3 regions of the Pseudomonas knackmussii B13 genome follow, and region 1 is predicted to be linked to each of the others. Evidence: predicted binding sites of a transcription regulator. Region 1 holds the regulator's gene; each other region holds the start of a gene.
What was found. The regulator FliA, encoded in region 1, starts transcription of late flagellar genes. The targets are predictions, from matches to a motif close to CTAAAGTTTNNNNNNNNNNNGCCGNTAA.
Positions count from the first base shown of each region.

Region 2: a site for FliA is predicted at 2,583-2,610, ahead of PKB_RS07125 (flagellar protein MotY). Genes of this name have one in related genera too.
Region 3: a site for FliA is predicted at 2,399-2,426, ahead of PKB_RS10635 (methyl-accepting chemotaxis protein). Genes of this name have one in related genera too.

Region 1 covers NZ_HG322950.1:1,730,480-1,734,841, forward strand. Annotated here, with positions in the region: gene flhA (flagellar biosynthesis protein FlhA) at 1-96, shown strand, start outside; gene flhF (flagellar biosynthesis GTPase FlhF) at 108-1,418, shown strand; gene fleN (flagellar synthesis regulator FleN) at 1,577-2,407, shown strand; gene fliA (RNA polymerase sigma factor FliA) at 2,404-3,147, shown strand; gene PKB_RS08305 (chemotaxis response regulator CheY) at 3,373-3,744, shown strand; gene PKB_RS08310 (protein phosphatase CheZ) at 3,764-4,362, shown strand, end outside.
Region 2 covers NZ_HG322950.1:1,487,895-1,492,256, reverse strand. Annotated here, with positions in the region: gene PKB_RS07130 (argininosuccinate synthase) at 204-1,421, opposite strand; gene PKB_RS07125 (flagellar protein MotY) at 1,539-2,546, opposite strand; gene pyrC (dihydroorotase) at 2,687-3,733, shown strand; gene rnt (ribonuclease T) at 3,730-4,362, shown strand, end outside.
Region 3 covers NZ_HG322950.1:2,234,521-2,238,882, reverse strand. Annotated here, with positions in the region: gene acnA (aconitate hydratase AcnA) at 1-2,281, shown strand, start outside; gene PKB_RS10635 (methyl-accepting chemotaxis protein) at 2,463-4,028, shown strand; one part of gene PKB_RS29055 (IS3 family transposase) at 4,169-4,362, shown strand, end outside.

The DNA.
Region 1 (4,362 bases):
GCTCGGATGGCGGTGCCCAGCATGAGCGTGCTGGCCTACCAGGAAATCCCGGATAACAAGCAAGTGACCATCGTCGCCACCGTTGGACAGAATTGAAGGACAGCGCCATGCAGGTTAAACGCTTCTTCGCCGCCGATATGCGTCAGGCCATGAAACTGGTCCGCGATGAGCTGGGCGCGGATGCCGCCATCATCGGCAACCGCCGGGTTGCCGGCGGTGTCGAGCTGACCGCGGCGCTGGACTACCAACCGCCGGCCGCGGCCAGCAAGCCGAACCCGGCGCTGGAAGCCGAGCTGCGCAAGACCCAGGCGCGCATCGCCCAGGCCCGTGCTGAACTGGACACGCCGGCCCGCGCCGCCGCCAGCCCGCGCAAGGATCGTCAATTGTACGGCGCCGAGCCGGCCAAGCGCCCGACCCTGGCCGAAGCCATGGCGGCCCCGGACGCTCCGGCAACCCCGGCGCCGGCTGCGGTCAGCCAGCAGTCGCTGGACGCGATGCGTTTCGAACTCAACGGCCTGCGCGAACTGCTCGAAGTGCAACTGGGCTCCATCGCCTGGAACCAGATGCAGAGCCAGCGGCCGAAACAGGCTGGCCTGTGGCGCCGCCTGCAACGCATGGGCGTGCCGGCCGACCTGGGTCGCCAGCTGCTCGAACGCGTCGCCTCCATCGCCGATCCCAAGCAGGCCTGGCGCATGCTGCTGGCGCACCTGGCACGCGCCATCCGCACACCCGACGAAGACCTGCTGGAACAGGGCGGGGTGATCGCCCTGGTCGGTCCGGCCGGCATGGGCAAGACCACCACCCTGGCGAAGCTTGCGGCCCGCTATGTGCTGAAGTACGGCGCACACAACCTGGCGCTGGTCAGCATGGACAGTTTCCGCCTGGGCGCGCAGGAGCAGATCAAGACGCTGGGGCGCATCCTCAATGTCCCTGTGATCCTGGTCGATCCCGGCCAGTCTCTGCTCCAGGCCATGGCTCCGCTGGCGCGCAAGCGCCTGGTGCTGATCGACACCGCCGGTCTGCCCGCCAGCGATCCGGCGCTGCGCATGCAGCTCGAAGCGCTGGCCGCGCAGAGCCTGAACGTGAAGAATTACCTGGTGCTGGCGGCAACCAGCCAGAGCCAGGTGCTCAAGGCCGCCTGGCACGCCTACCGCAGCTGCGGACTGGCCGGCTGCGTGCTGACCAAGCTTGACGAGGCCGGTAGCCTGGGCGAGGCGATGTCGCTCGTGATAGCACAACGCCTGCCTGTTGCCTATCTGGCGGACGGGCCGCGAATTCCGGATGATCTGCAGGTGGCGCGCGCGCACCAGCTGGTCAGCCGTGCGGTGAGCCTGCAGGTGCCCGAAGAGCCCTGCGAGGACACCATGGCCGGCATGTTCGCCGGCCTGTATCAGCAACCGGCAAGACACGCCGGCTAAAGGATTCCAGACGGGCACCGGAGACGGGGCCCACGGTGGCCGGATGGCCGCCAAGCGGATACGGATGCTCAAGGTAGATCCGTCACGCCAACTGCGGCCGAGCACCGCAGCTGGCAGGGTCCCGGTGGCGGGATCGTTGAAGAGACAAGGTAATTTTTATGGGTATGCATCCCGTTCAGGTAATCGCGGTCACCGGTGGCAAAGGCGGCGTAGGCAAGACCAACGTCTCGGTGAATCTGTCCATGGCGCTGGCCGACCTCGGCCGTCGCGTCATGCTGCTCGACGCCGACCTCGGCCTGGCCAACGTCGACGTCTTGCTGGGCCTGCAGCCCAAGCGCACGCTGGCTGACGTCATCGAGGGCGAATGCGACCTGCGCGACGTCATCCTCCAGGGACCGGGCGGCATCCGCATCGTCCCGGCGGCGTCCGGCACGCAGAGCATGGTGCAGTTGTCGCCGATGCAGCACGCCGGCCTGATCCAGGCGTTCAGCGATATCAGCGAAAACATCGACGTGCTGGTGGTGGATACCGCCGCCGGCATCGGCGATTCGGTGGTGAGCTTCGTCCGCGCCGCGCAGGAAGTCCTGCTGGTGGTGTGCGACGAGCCGACCTCGATCACCGACGCCTACGCCCTGATCAAGCTGCTCAACCGCGACCACGGCATGACCCGCTTCCGCGTGCTGGCCAACATGGCGCACAGCCCGCAGGAAGGGCGCAACCTGTTCGCCAAGCTGACCAAGGTCACCGACCGCTTCCTCGACGTGGCGCTGCAGTACGTCGGCGCGATTCCGTACGACGAATCGGTGCGCAAGGCGGTGCAGAAGCAGCGCTCGGTCTACGAGGCCTTCCCGCGCAGCAAGGCGGCGCTGGCCTTCCGCGCGATTGCACAGAAGGTCGACAGCTGGCCGCTGCCGGCCAACCCCCGTGGCCACCTGGAGTTCTTCGTGGAGCGCCTGGTGCAGAATCCCACCGCGGGTTCGACCGTATGATGAGCGGCTCCGGAGCGCGTATGTACACGAAAGCACAGGCGCAGAACTCCCAGGAACAGCTGATCCAGCGTTACGCACCGCTGGTGAAGCGGATCGCCTACCACCTGCTGGGCCGCCTGCCGGCCAGCGTGCAGGTCGAGGACCTGATGCAGGCCGGCATGATCGGCCTGCTCGAGGCGGCGAAGAAATACGACTCCGGCAAGGGCGCGAGCTTCGAGACGTACGCGGGCATCCGCATCCGCGGCGCCATGCTCGACGAAGTGCGCAAGGGCGATTGGGCACCGCGTTCGGTGCATCGCAACACGCGGATGGTCAGCGACGCGATCCGTGCCATCGAAGCGCGCACCGGACGCGACGCTAAAGATCAGGAAGTTGCTGCCGAACTCAATATGAGTCTCGACGATTACTACGCGATCTTGAGCGACACCCAGGGCAGTCGCCTGTACAGCTTCGACGACCTGTTGCAGGAAGGGGCCCAGGGGCCGGCGGAAGACACCTCGCACCTGGACAACGAACCCTCCCACGGTCTGGAGGACGAGCGTTTCCAGGCGGCGCTGGCCGATGCCATCACCAAGCTTCCCGAGCGCGAGCGCCTGGTGCTGGCGCTGTACTACGACGAAGAGCTCAACCTCAAGGAGATCGGCGAGGTGCTCGGGGTCAGCGAGTCGCGGGTCAGCCAGTTGCATAGCCAGTGCGCAGCGCGCCTGCGGGCAAGGTTGTCGGAGTGGCGCGCGCACTAAGTGCACGGAAGTAACGGAATTTTCCGACGGGACGTATAGAATCCCGCCGGTCCGACGATCACTGGCGAATGGCCAGGCGATTCGTCGAAAGGGCAGAGCGGCGAACAGCGGCTCGGCGCCAGACAAGCAACAAGGCAGGTGCCGCCTCGGCACTCGCCAAAGGGTATTCAAGGTGCGCCTGCAGCGGCGCACCGGGACTGGACGGAGGCAGGCTTGGACAAGAACATGAAAATTCTCATCGTGGACGACTTCTCCACGATGAGGCGCATCATCAAGAACCTCCTGCGCGACCTGGGGTTCACCAACACCGCGGAAGCCGACGACGGCACCACCGCGCTGCCGATGCTGCACAGCGGCAATTTCGACTTCCTCGTCACCGACTGGAACATGCCCGGCATGACCGGCATCGACCTGTTGCGTGCAGTGCGCGCCGACGACCGCCTGAAGCACCTGCCGGTGCTGATGGTGACCGCCGAAGCCAAGCGCGACCAGATCATCGAAGCGGCCCAGGCCGGGGTCAATGGCTACGTGGTCAAGCCTTTCACCGCTCAAGTGCTGAAAGAAAAGATCGAGAAGATTTTCGAGCGGGTCGGCTGATTCCGACCAAGAGGGCGTCATGGAGCTCGTCAACGATTCCACGGGTGACTTCGAGTCGACCCTGAAAAAACACGCGCGCGATTTGGTCGAGAGCCTGGAGCGCGGCGAGGTGCAGCAGGCCGTGCAGCTCATCCAGGAGCTCAACCAGACCCGCGATCGCGGCCTCTACCAGGAGGTCGGCAAGCTCACCCGCGAACTGCACAACGCGATCGTCAATTTCCAGATCGATCCGAATTCCCGGCACGCCGCGGAAATGTCGCAGATCGCCGATGCCACCGATCGTCTGTCCTACGTGGTGACGATGACCGAGAAGGCCGCCAACCGCACGATGGACCTGGTCGAGGAGTGCTCGCCGCTGCTCACGCACATCGAGCACGAGGCCAAGGACCTGCAGGAACAGTGGTCGCGCTTCATGCGCCGCGAGATCGGTCCGGATGCCTTCCGCGACCTGGCCAAGCGCGTCGAGCAGTTCCTCTACGTCAGTGCCCAGGACAGCCGCAAGCTGTCTGCACACCTGAACGACATCCTGCTCGCACAGGATTTCCAGGACCTCACCGGGCAGGTGATCAAGCGCGTCACCAAGCTGGTCACCGAGGTCGAGAGCAACCTGGTCAAGCT
Region 2 (4,362 bases), 240 kb from region 1:
CGCCCCACGGAGCAGCGCTCCCCAGCGGGTTGCCAGACATGCTTTCACGGTATTCCGACAGTTTCACGGTGGCGGCCGTTCAGCGACCGCGACGCTTGGCGGCCATTGTCTCGCCGCACCAGCTTGGCGCGCCAGTCGCACAATGAAAAAGGCCCCGTGCGGGTCGGAATCCGCACGGGGCCGAAACACCAAAGGGGTGTTCGTTACAGCGGGCTGCGGCCCTTGCCTGCGGCAATGCGCATGCGCAGAGCGTTCAGCTTGATGAAGCCACCGGCATCGGCCTGGTTGTAGGCGCCGCCGTCTTCCTCGAAGGTCGCGATGTTCGCGTCGAACAGCGAGTCGTCGGACTTGCGGCCGACCACGATGACGTTGCCCTTGTACAGCTTCAGGCGCACGACACCGTTCACATTGACCTGCGAGGCGTCGATCATCTGTTGCAGCATCAGACGCTCGGGGCTCCACCAGAAGCCGTTGTAGATCAGGCTGGCGTATTTCGGCATCAGCTCGTCTTTCAGGTGCGCGACTTCGCGGTCGAGGGTGATCGACTCGATGGCGCGGTGGCCCTTGAGCATGATGGTGCCGCCGGGGGTCTCGTAGCAGCCGCGCGACTTCATGCCGACGAAGCGGTTCTCGACGATGTCGAGGCGGCCGATGCCGTTCTCGCCGCCGATGCGGTTCAGTTCGGCCAGCACTTGAGCCGGGGTCATGTCCTTGCCGTCGATGGCGACGATATCGCCCTTGCGGTAGGTCAGCTCGATGTAGGTCGGCTGGTCCGGCGCGTTTTCCGGGGACTTGGTCCAGCGCCACATGTCCTCTTCGTGCTCGGTCCAGGTGTCTTCCAGCACGCCGCCTTCATAGGAGATGTGCAGCAGGTTGGCATCCATGGAGTACGGCGATTTCTTCTTGCCGTGGCGCTCGATCGGGATGGCGTGCTTCTCGGCGTAGTCCATCAGCTTCTCGCGGGACAGCAGGTCCCACTCGCGCCAGGGAGCGATCACTTTCACGCCCGGCTTCAGCGCGTAGGCGCCCAGCTCGAAGCGAACCTGGTCGTTGCCCTTGCCGGTAGCGCCATGGGAGATGGCGTCGGCGCCGGTCGCGTTGGCGATCTCGATCAGACGCTTGGCGATCAGCGGGCGAGCGATGGAAGTACCCAGCAGGTACTCGCCTTCGTAGATGGTGTTGGCGCGGAACATCGGGTACACGAAGTCGCGGACGAACTCTTCGCGCAGGTCCTCGATGTAGATTTCCTTCACGCCCATTGCCTGGGCCTTGGCGCGAGCCGGCTCGACTTCTTCGCCTTGTCCCAGGTCAGCGGTGAAGGTCACCACTTCGCACTGATAAGTATCCTGCAGCCACTTCAGAATCACCGAGGTATCCAGGCCACCGGAATACGCCAGGACTACCTTCTTCACGTCCGCCATGCCATCACTCCACGGGGGGTTGTCACGAAAACCACCGATTCTACTGTCGCGCTGTAGGAAATTACAGAGGGGCGACAGCTTTAGACGACAACGCGACAGATTCTATCGAAGGTGCGACTAGGCGCCGCGGTTCGCGGAGCCTTGCACAAGCGGCGCCGAGGCCGGCGCCTTGGCAGTAGGCGCGGCGGGCGCGGGTGCCGCTGGGGCGGGTGCGGCCGGTGGCGTTGCAGGTGGTGTCGCAGCAGGAGCAGCCGGTGCCGCGGCCGGAGCCTCCGGCACCGCCTCGCGCGACAGATGGACGGTCACCCGGCGGTTGCGCGCGCGGTTGGCCTCCGAATTGTTCTTCACCAGCGGATAACTCTCGCCGTAGAAGCGCACGGTGATCTGGTTCTCCGGCACGCCATTGGCTTTCAGGTATTCCTGCACCGCAACCGCACGGCGCCGCGAGGCGTCGCGGTTGCTCAGGCGGTTGCCGCTGTTGTCGGAATGCCCGTCGAGCTCGATGCGGTTCACCGACGGGTCGGCCTTCAGGTACTGCAGGATGATGTCGAGCTTGGCGCGGGCCAACGGATCGAGCGCGTCACCGCCGCCGGGGAAGCCGACTTGGCTGGTGCGCACCTGGTCGAAGTTGACCGGCAGCATCTTCGCCGAGCAGTCCTGCAGTTGCGCGTAACCATCGGCGAAGCGTGTCGCCAGCAAGCGCACGCGCAAGTCCTGACCGGTGCCGCGCAGGCGCACTTCCGGACTGCGGCCTTCCAGCACGCCATCGAGCAGACGCCCGGCCTGCTGCTGGCTGCTGGTGAAGGGCACTTCGCCGGCAACCAGGGACACCGAGCCGAGGTTGATATCGCCCTGACTCGGACGCCAGGGCGGCGCCGCCGCCAGCAGCGTCGCCGAACCGCCGCCGTACCAGTTGCGCTGCGGTTTGAGACGGAAGGTCGGGGACTCGCCCGCGCGCCAGACGAACTCGCCGACGCCGAACCCGGCCACCTGTTGCGACAGACGGCACTCGAACTGATCGCCGGCGACCGTCCACTGCGCATTCTCCAGGCGCGTCTGGAAGGTCAGCCCCCAGGCCGGCAGGCTGGCGCAGAGGCCGAGCAGGAGAAGGTAGCGATGGCGCACGGGGGGCTCCGGGAAAAGCTGGAAAGTACCCAGGGGATATCGGACAGCCTCGGCAAAACTTGATAGCGAGTGCCGGGAGCGGGCTTTTCCGGTAGCATTTCCCCACTTTTTCCGCTGCAAACCGCCCCCCTGGAATTCCCATGTCCGACCGCCTGACCCTGCTGCGCCCCGACGACTGGCACATCCACCTGCGCGACGGCGCCGCCCTCGCCCAGACCGTCGGCGATGCCGCGCGCACCTTCGGCCGCGCCATCGTCATGCCCAACCTTGTTCCGCCGGTGCGCAACGCCGCCGAAGCCGACGCCTACCGCCAGCGTATCCTCGCTGCACGCCCGGCCGGCAGCCGCTTCGAGCCGCTGATGGTGCTCTACCTCACCGACCGCACCAGCGCCGAAGACGTGCGCGCGGCCAAGGCCAGTGGCTTCGTGCACGCCGCCAAGCTTTACCCGGCCGGCGCCACCACCAACTCCGATTCCGGCGTGACCAGCATCGACAACATCTTCCACGTCCTGGAAGCCATGGCCGAAGTCGGCCTGCCGCTGCTGGTGCACGGTGAAGTGACCCACGCCGACGTCGATGTGTTCGACCGCGAGAAGCGCTTCATCGACGAACACATGACCCGCGTGGTCGCGCGCTTCCCGACCCTGAAAGTGGTCTTCGAGCACATCACCACCGGCGACGCCGCGCAGTTCGTCAAGGCCGCCCCGGCCAACGTTGGCGCCACCATTACCGCGCACCACTTGCTGTACAACCGCAACCACATGCTGGTCGGTGGCATTCGTCCGCACTTCTATTGCCTGCCGATCCTCAAGCGCAACGTGCACCAGGAAGCCCTGCTCGACGCCGCCACCAGCGGCAATCCGAAGTTCTTCCTCGGCACCGACTCGGCGCCGCACGCCCGTCACGCCAAGGAAGCCGCCTGCGGCTGCGCCGGCTGCTACACCGCGTACGCCGCCATCGAGATGTACGCCGAGGCATTCGAGCAGCGCAACGCGCTGGACAAGCTGGAAGCCTTCGCCAGCTTCCACGGCCCGGACTTCTACGGCCTGCCGCGCAACACTGACAGCATCACCCTGGTGCGCGAGGAATGGTCCGCTCCGACCAGCCTGCCCTTCGGCGACCACGAAGTGGTGCCGCTGCGCGCCGGCGAAAAACTGCGCTGGCGCCTGCTGGAGGCCGGCGCATGAGCGAAGAAGTCTACGAAGAAGAGTTCGACGGCAATTACCCGCCCGGCCCGCGCCACCCGATGGCGCGGCGCTTCCGTGGCTACCTGCCGGTAGTAGTCGACGTCGAGACCGGTGGCTTCAACGCCGCCACCGACGCCCTGCTGGAAATCGCCGCGGTGACCATCGGCATGGATGAGAGCGGGTTCCTGTTCCCGGAACACACCCACTTCTTCCGCGTCGAGCCTTTCGAAGGCGCCAACATCGAGCAGGCGGCCCTGGAATTCACCGGCATCAAGCTGGACCACCCACTGCGCATGGCGGTGGCCGAGGAACAGGCGCTCACCGAGATCTTCCGTGGCGTACGCAAGTCGCTGAAGGCCAACGGCTGCAAGCGCGCGATCCTGGTCGGCCACAACAGCAGCTTCGACCTCGGCTTCCTTAACGCCGCGGTGAACCGCACCGGTCTCAAGCGCAACCCGTTCCACCCGTTCTCCAGCTTCGACACCGCGACCCTGGCCGGCCTGGCCTATGGTCAGACGGTGCTGGCCAAGGCCTGCCAGGCCGCCGGCATGGAGTTCGACAACCGCGAGGCACACTCGGCGCGCTACGACACCGAGAAGACCGCCGAGCTGTTCTGCGGCATCGTCAAC
Region 3 (4,362 bases), 500 kb from region 1:
GGTCGACCGCTACGCCAGCCCTGCCGCGTTCGGCGAGAACGTCGAGATCGAGATGCAGCGCAACGGCGAGCGCTACGCCTTCCTGCGCTGGGGGCAGAACGCCTTCGACAACTTCCGCGTGGTGCCGCCGGGCACCGGCATCTGCCACCAGGTCAACCTGGAATACCTCGGTCGCACCGTCTGGACCAAGGACGAGGACGGCCGGACCTACGCCTTCCCCGACACCCTGGTCGGCACCGATTCGCACACCACCATGATCAATGGCCTGGGCGTGCTCGGCTGGGGCGTCGGCGGCATCGAGGCGGAAGCGGCCATGCTCGGCCAGCCGGTGTCGATGCTGATTCCCGAGGTGATCGGCTTCAAGCTCACCGGCAAGCTGAAGGAAGGCATCACCGCCACCGACCTGGTGCTCACCGTCACCCAGATGCTGCGCAAGAAGGGCGTGGTCGGGAAGTTCGTCGAGTTCTACGGCGACGGCCTCGCCGACCTGCCGCTGGCCGACCGCGCGACCATCGCCAACATGGCCCCGGAATACGGCGCCACCTGCGGCTTCTTCCCGGTGGACGAGATCACCCTGGGTTACCTGCGCCTGTCCGGCCGCCCGGAGGAGACCGTGCAGCTGGTCGAGGCCTACTGCAAGGCCCAGGGGCTGTGGCGCGAGCCGGGCCAGGAGCCGCTGTTCACCGACGCCCTGCAGCTCGACCTGGGCGACGTCGAGGCCAGCCTCGCCGGGCCCAAGCGCCCGCAGGACCGCGTGTCGCTGGGCCAGGTGGCGCAAGCCTTCGACGACTTCACCGCACTGCAACCCAAGTCGGCAACCAGCCACGCCTCGGCCATCGACTATCAGCACGACGGCAAGACCCATCGCCTGGAAGACGGCGCCGTGGTGATCGCCGCCATCACCTCCTGCACCAACACCTCCAACCCCAGCGTGATGATGGCCGCCGGCCTGCTGGCGAAGAAGGCGCTGGAGAAAGGCCTGCAGCGCAAGCCCTGGGTGAAGAGCTCGCTGGCGCCCGGTTCCAAGGTGGTCACCGACTACTTCAAGGCCGCCGGGCTGACGCAGTACCTCGATGAGCTGGGCTTCGACCTGGTCGGCTACGGCTGCACCACCTGCATCGGCAACTCCGGGCCGCTGCTCGACCCCATCGAGAAGGCCATCCAGCAAGCCGATCTGACGGTGGCCTCGGTGCTCTCCGGCAACCGCAACTTCGAAGGCCGCGTGCACCCGCTAGTGAAGACCAACTGGCTGGCCTCCCCGCCCCTGGTGGTGGCCTACGCCCTGGCCGGCAGCGTGCGCCTGGACCTGGCGAAGGACCCGCTGGGCACCGGCAAGGACGGCCAGCCGGTGTACCTGAAGGACATCTGGCCGAGCCAGCAGGAGATCGCCGCGGCCATCCAGAAGGTCGACACCGCGATGTTCCACAAGGAGTACGCCGAGGTCTTCCAGGGCGACGAGAAATGGCGGGCGATCCAGGTGCCGCAGGCGAAGACCTACGTCTGGCAGGCCGACTCCACCTATATCCAGCATCCGCCGTTCTTCGAGCACATCGCCGAGGCGCCGCCGAAAGTCGCCGACATCGAGAAGGCCCGGGTACTGGCGGTGCTCGGCGACTCGGTGACCACCGACCACATCTCCCCCGCCGGCAATATCAAGAAAGACAGCCCGGCCGGGCGCTACCTGAGCGAGCACGGCGTGGCCTATGCCGACTTCAACTCCTACGGCTCGCGACGCGGCAACCATGAAGTGATGATGCGCGGCACCTTCGCCAACATCCGCATCAAGAACGAGATGCTCGGCGGCGAGGAAGGCGGCAACACGATCCACGTGCCCAGCGGCGACAAGCTGGCGATCTACGACGCCGCCATGCGCTACCAGCAGGACGGCACGCCCCTGGTGATCATCGCCGGCAAGGAATACGGCACCGGCTCCTCCCGCGACTGGGCGGCCAAGGGCACCAACCTGCTCGGGGTCAAGGCGGTGATCGCCGAGAGCTTCGAGCGCATCCACCGTTCCAACCTGGTGGGCATGGGCGTGCTGCCGCTGCAGTTCACCGGCGGCCAGGAGCGCAAGTCGCTGAACCTGACGGGCAAGGAGGTGCTGAACATCCGCGGCCTGAACGGAGAACTGAAGCCGCACATGACCCTCAAGGTGGAAGTCACCCGCGAGGACGGCAAGCAGGACAGCTTCGACGTGCTATGCCGCATCGACACCCTCAACGAAGTGGAGTACTTCAAGGCCGGCGGCATCCTTCACTACGTGCTGCGCAGCCTGATCTGAGGCCAAGCCGGAGCGCCCCGTGACCAAAAGGTCACGGGGCGCTGCCATACCACCAAATGTCAATTTGATTACAATCTGCTTCCACGCCATGATGCCAGCGCCAAAAGCGTGACCGCATTCAACTTTTCGTCGAAGCGGCCGATACCCCCTCTGAACCCGCCGCTTCCTGGACGTCCCCCACATGCGCAACAACCAGCCGGTCACCCAGCGTGAACGCACCTACCCTGCCGAACAGCGCCTGATCTCCACCACGGACCACCGCGGGGTGATCACCTACACCAACGACGCCTTCGTCGCCATCAGTGGCTTCGAGCGCGAAGAGCTGCTCGGCTCGCCGCACAACCTGGTACGCCACCCGGACGTGCCGCCGGCGGTGTTCGCGCACATGTGGGAGACCCTGAAGAAGGGCCGGCCGTGGATGGGCATCGTCAAGAACCGCTGCAAGAACGGCGACCACTACTGGGTCAACGCCTACGTCACGCCAGTCTTCGAGCGCAACGAGATCGTCGGCTACGAATCGGTGCGCGTGCGCCCCACCGCCGAGCAGGTGGAACGCGCCCAGGCGCTGTACCAGCGCATCGCCGCCGGCAAGTCGGCCGTGCCCCAGCGCGACCGCTGGCTGCCGGTGCTGCAGGACTGGCTGCCGTTCATCCTCACCAGCCAGGTCGCCTTCCTTATTGGCACCTGGCTCGACTCGCACTGGGGCTTCCTCCTCGCCGCCCTGCTCGCCGTGCCGCTGGGCCTGGCCGGCCTTAGCTGGCAGCAGCGCGGCCTCAAGCGCCTGCTGCGCCTCGCCGAGCAGACCACCTCGGACCCGCTGATCGCGCAGATGTACACCGACAGCCGTGGCGCCCAGGCGCGCCTGGAAATGTCGATCCTCAGCCAGGAAGCGCGCCTGAAGACCTGCCTGACGCGCCTGCAGGACACCGCCGAACAGCTCACCCAGCAGGCCCGCCAGGCCGACAGCCTGGCGCACCACAGCTCGGCGGGCCTTGAGCGCCAGCGCGTCGAAACCGACCAGGTGGCCACCGCCGTCAACGAGATGGCCGCGACCACCCAGGAAGTGGCGAACAACGTGCAACGCACCGCCGACGCCACCCGCCAGGCCAACGAGCTGACCCGCCAGGGCCGCAGCATCGCCAGCGAAACCCGCGAAGCCATCGAGCGCTTGTCCGCTTCGGTGGGTGAAACCGGCCTGGCAGTCAGCCAGCTGGCCCAGGACAGCAACGAGATCGGCGGCGTGGTCGACGTGATCAAGGGCATCGCCGACCAGACCAACCTGCTGGCGCTCAACGCCGCCATCGAAGCGGCCCGCGCCGGCGAGATGGGCCGCGGCTTCGCCGTGGTGGCCGACGAGGTGCGTTCGCTGGCCCAGCGCACCGCCGAATCCACCGAGCAGATCCACGGCCTGATCGCCAAGTTGCAGCAGACTGCCGAAAACGCAGTCAGCGCCATGGAGACCGGCCGCCGCCAAGCCGACGAAGGCGTGGAGCGCGTGCTCCTGGCCGACCAGGCGCTGGTCGGCATCAGCGATTCGGTGGCCAACATCGCCGACATGGCCCACCAGATCGCTGCGGCAGCCGAGGAACAGAGCGCGGTGGCCGAGGAGATCAACCGCAACATCGCGACCATCGCCCAGCTGGCCGACCAGACTTCCGGCGAAGCCCAGCGCACCGCGCTGCTCAGCGAGGAGCTGACCGGCACGGCGCAGGAGCAGTACTCGCTGGTTGAGCGGTTCAACCGCTGAGTCGCACCCGCTCCGAAACCAGGCAGCCCCTCTTCCGCAGAGGGCTGCCCTGGCCCCTCCCGTAGGGGCGGATCTGAAGTGGCCTAATGATTCTGGACACCCCGATAGGGCGTTAAGCTTCGCCCACAGCTGAGGTGTTCATGAGCAGAAGATCATTCAGTCCAGATTTCAAACTGGAAGCCGCCCGCTTGGTGGTGGATCAAGGCTATACGGTGCCGGCCGCCTGCAAGGCGATGGGGGTGGGGCCCACGGCGATGCGTCGCTGGGTGGCGCAGTTGCAACTGGAGCGTGGCGGCCAGACGCCTGCGCATAGCAAGGCGCTGACAGAGGATCA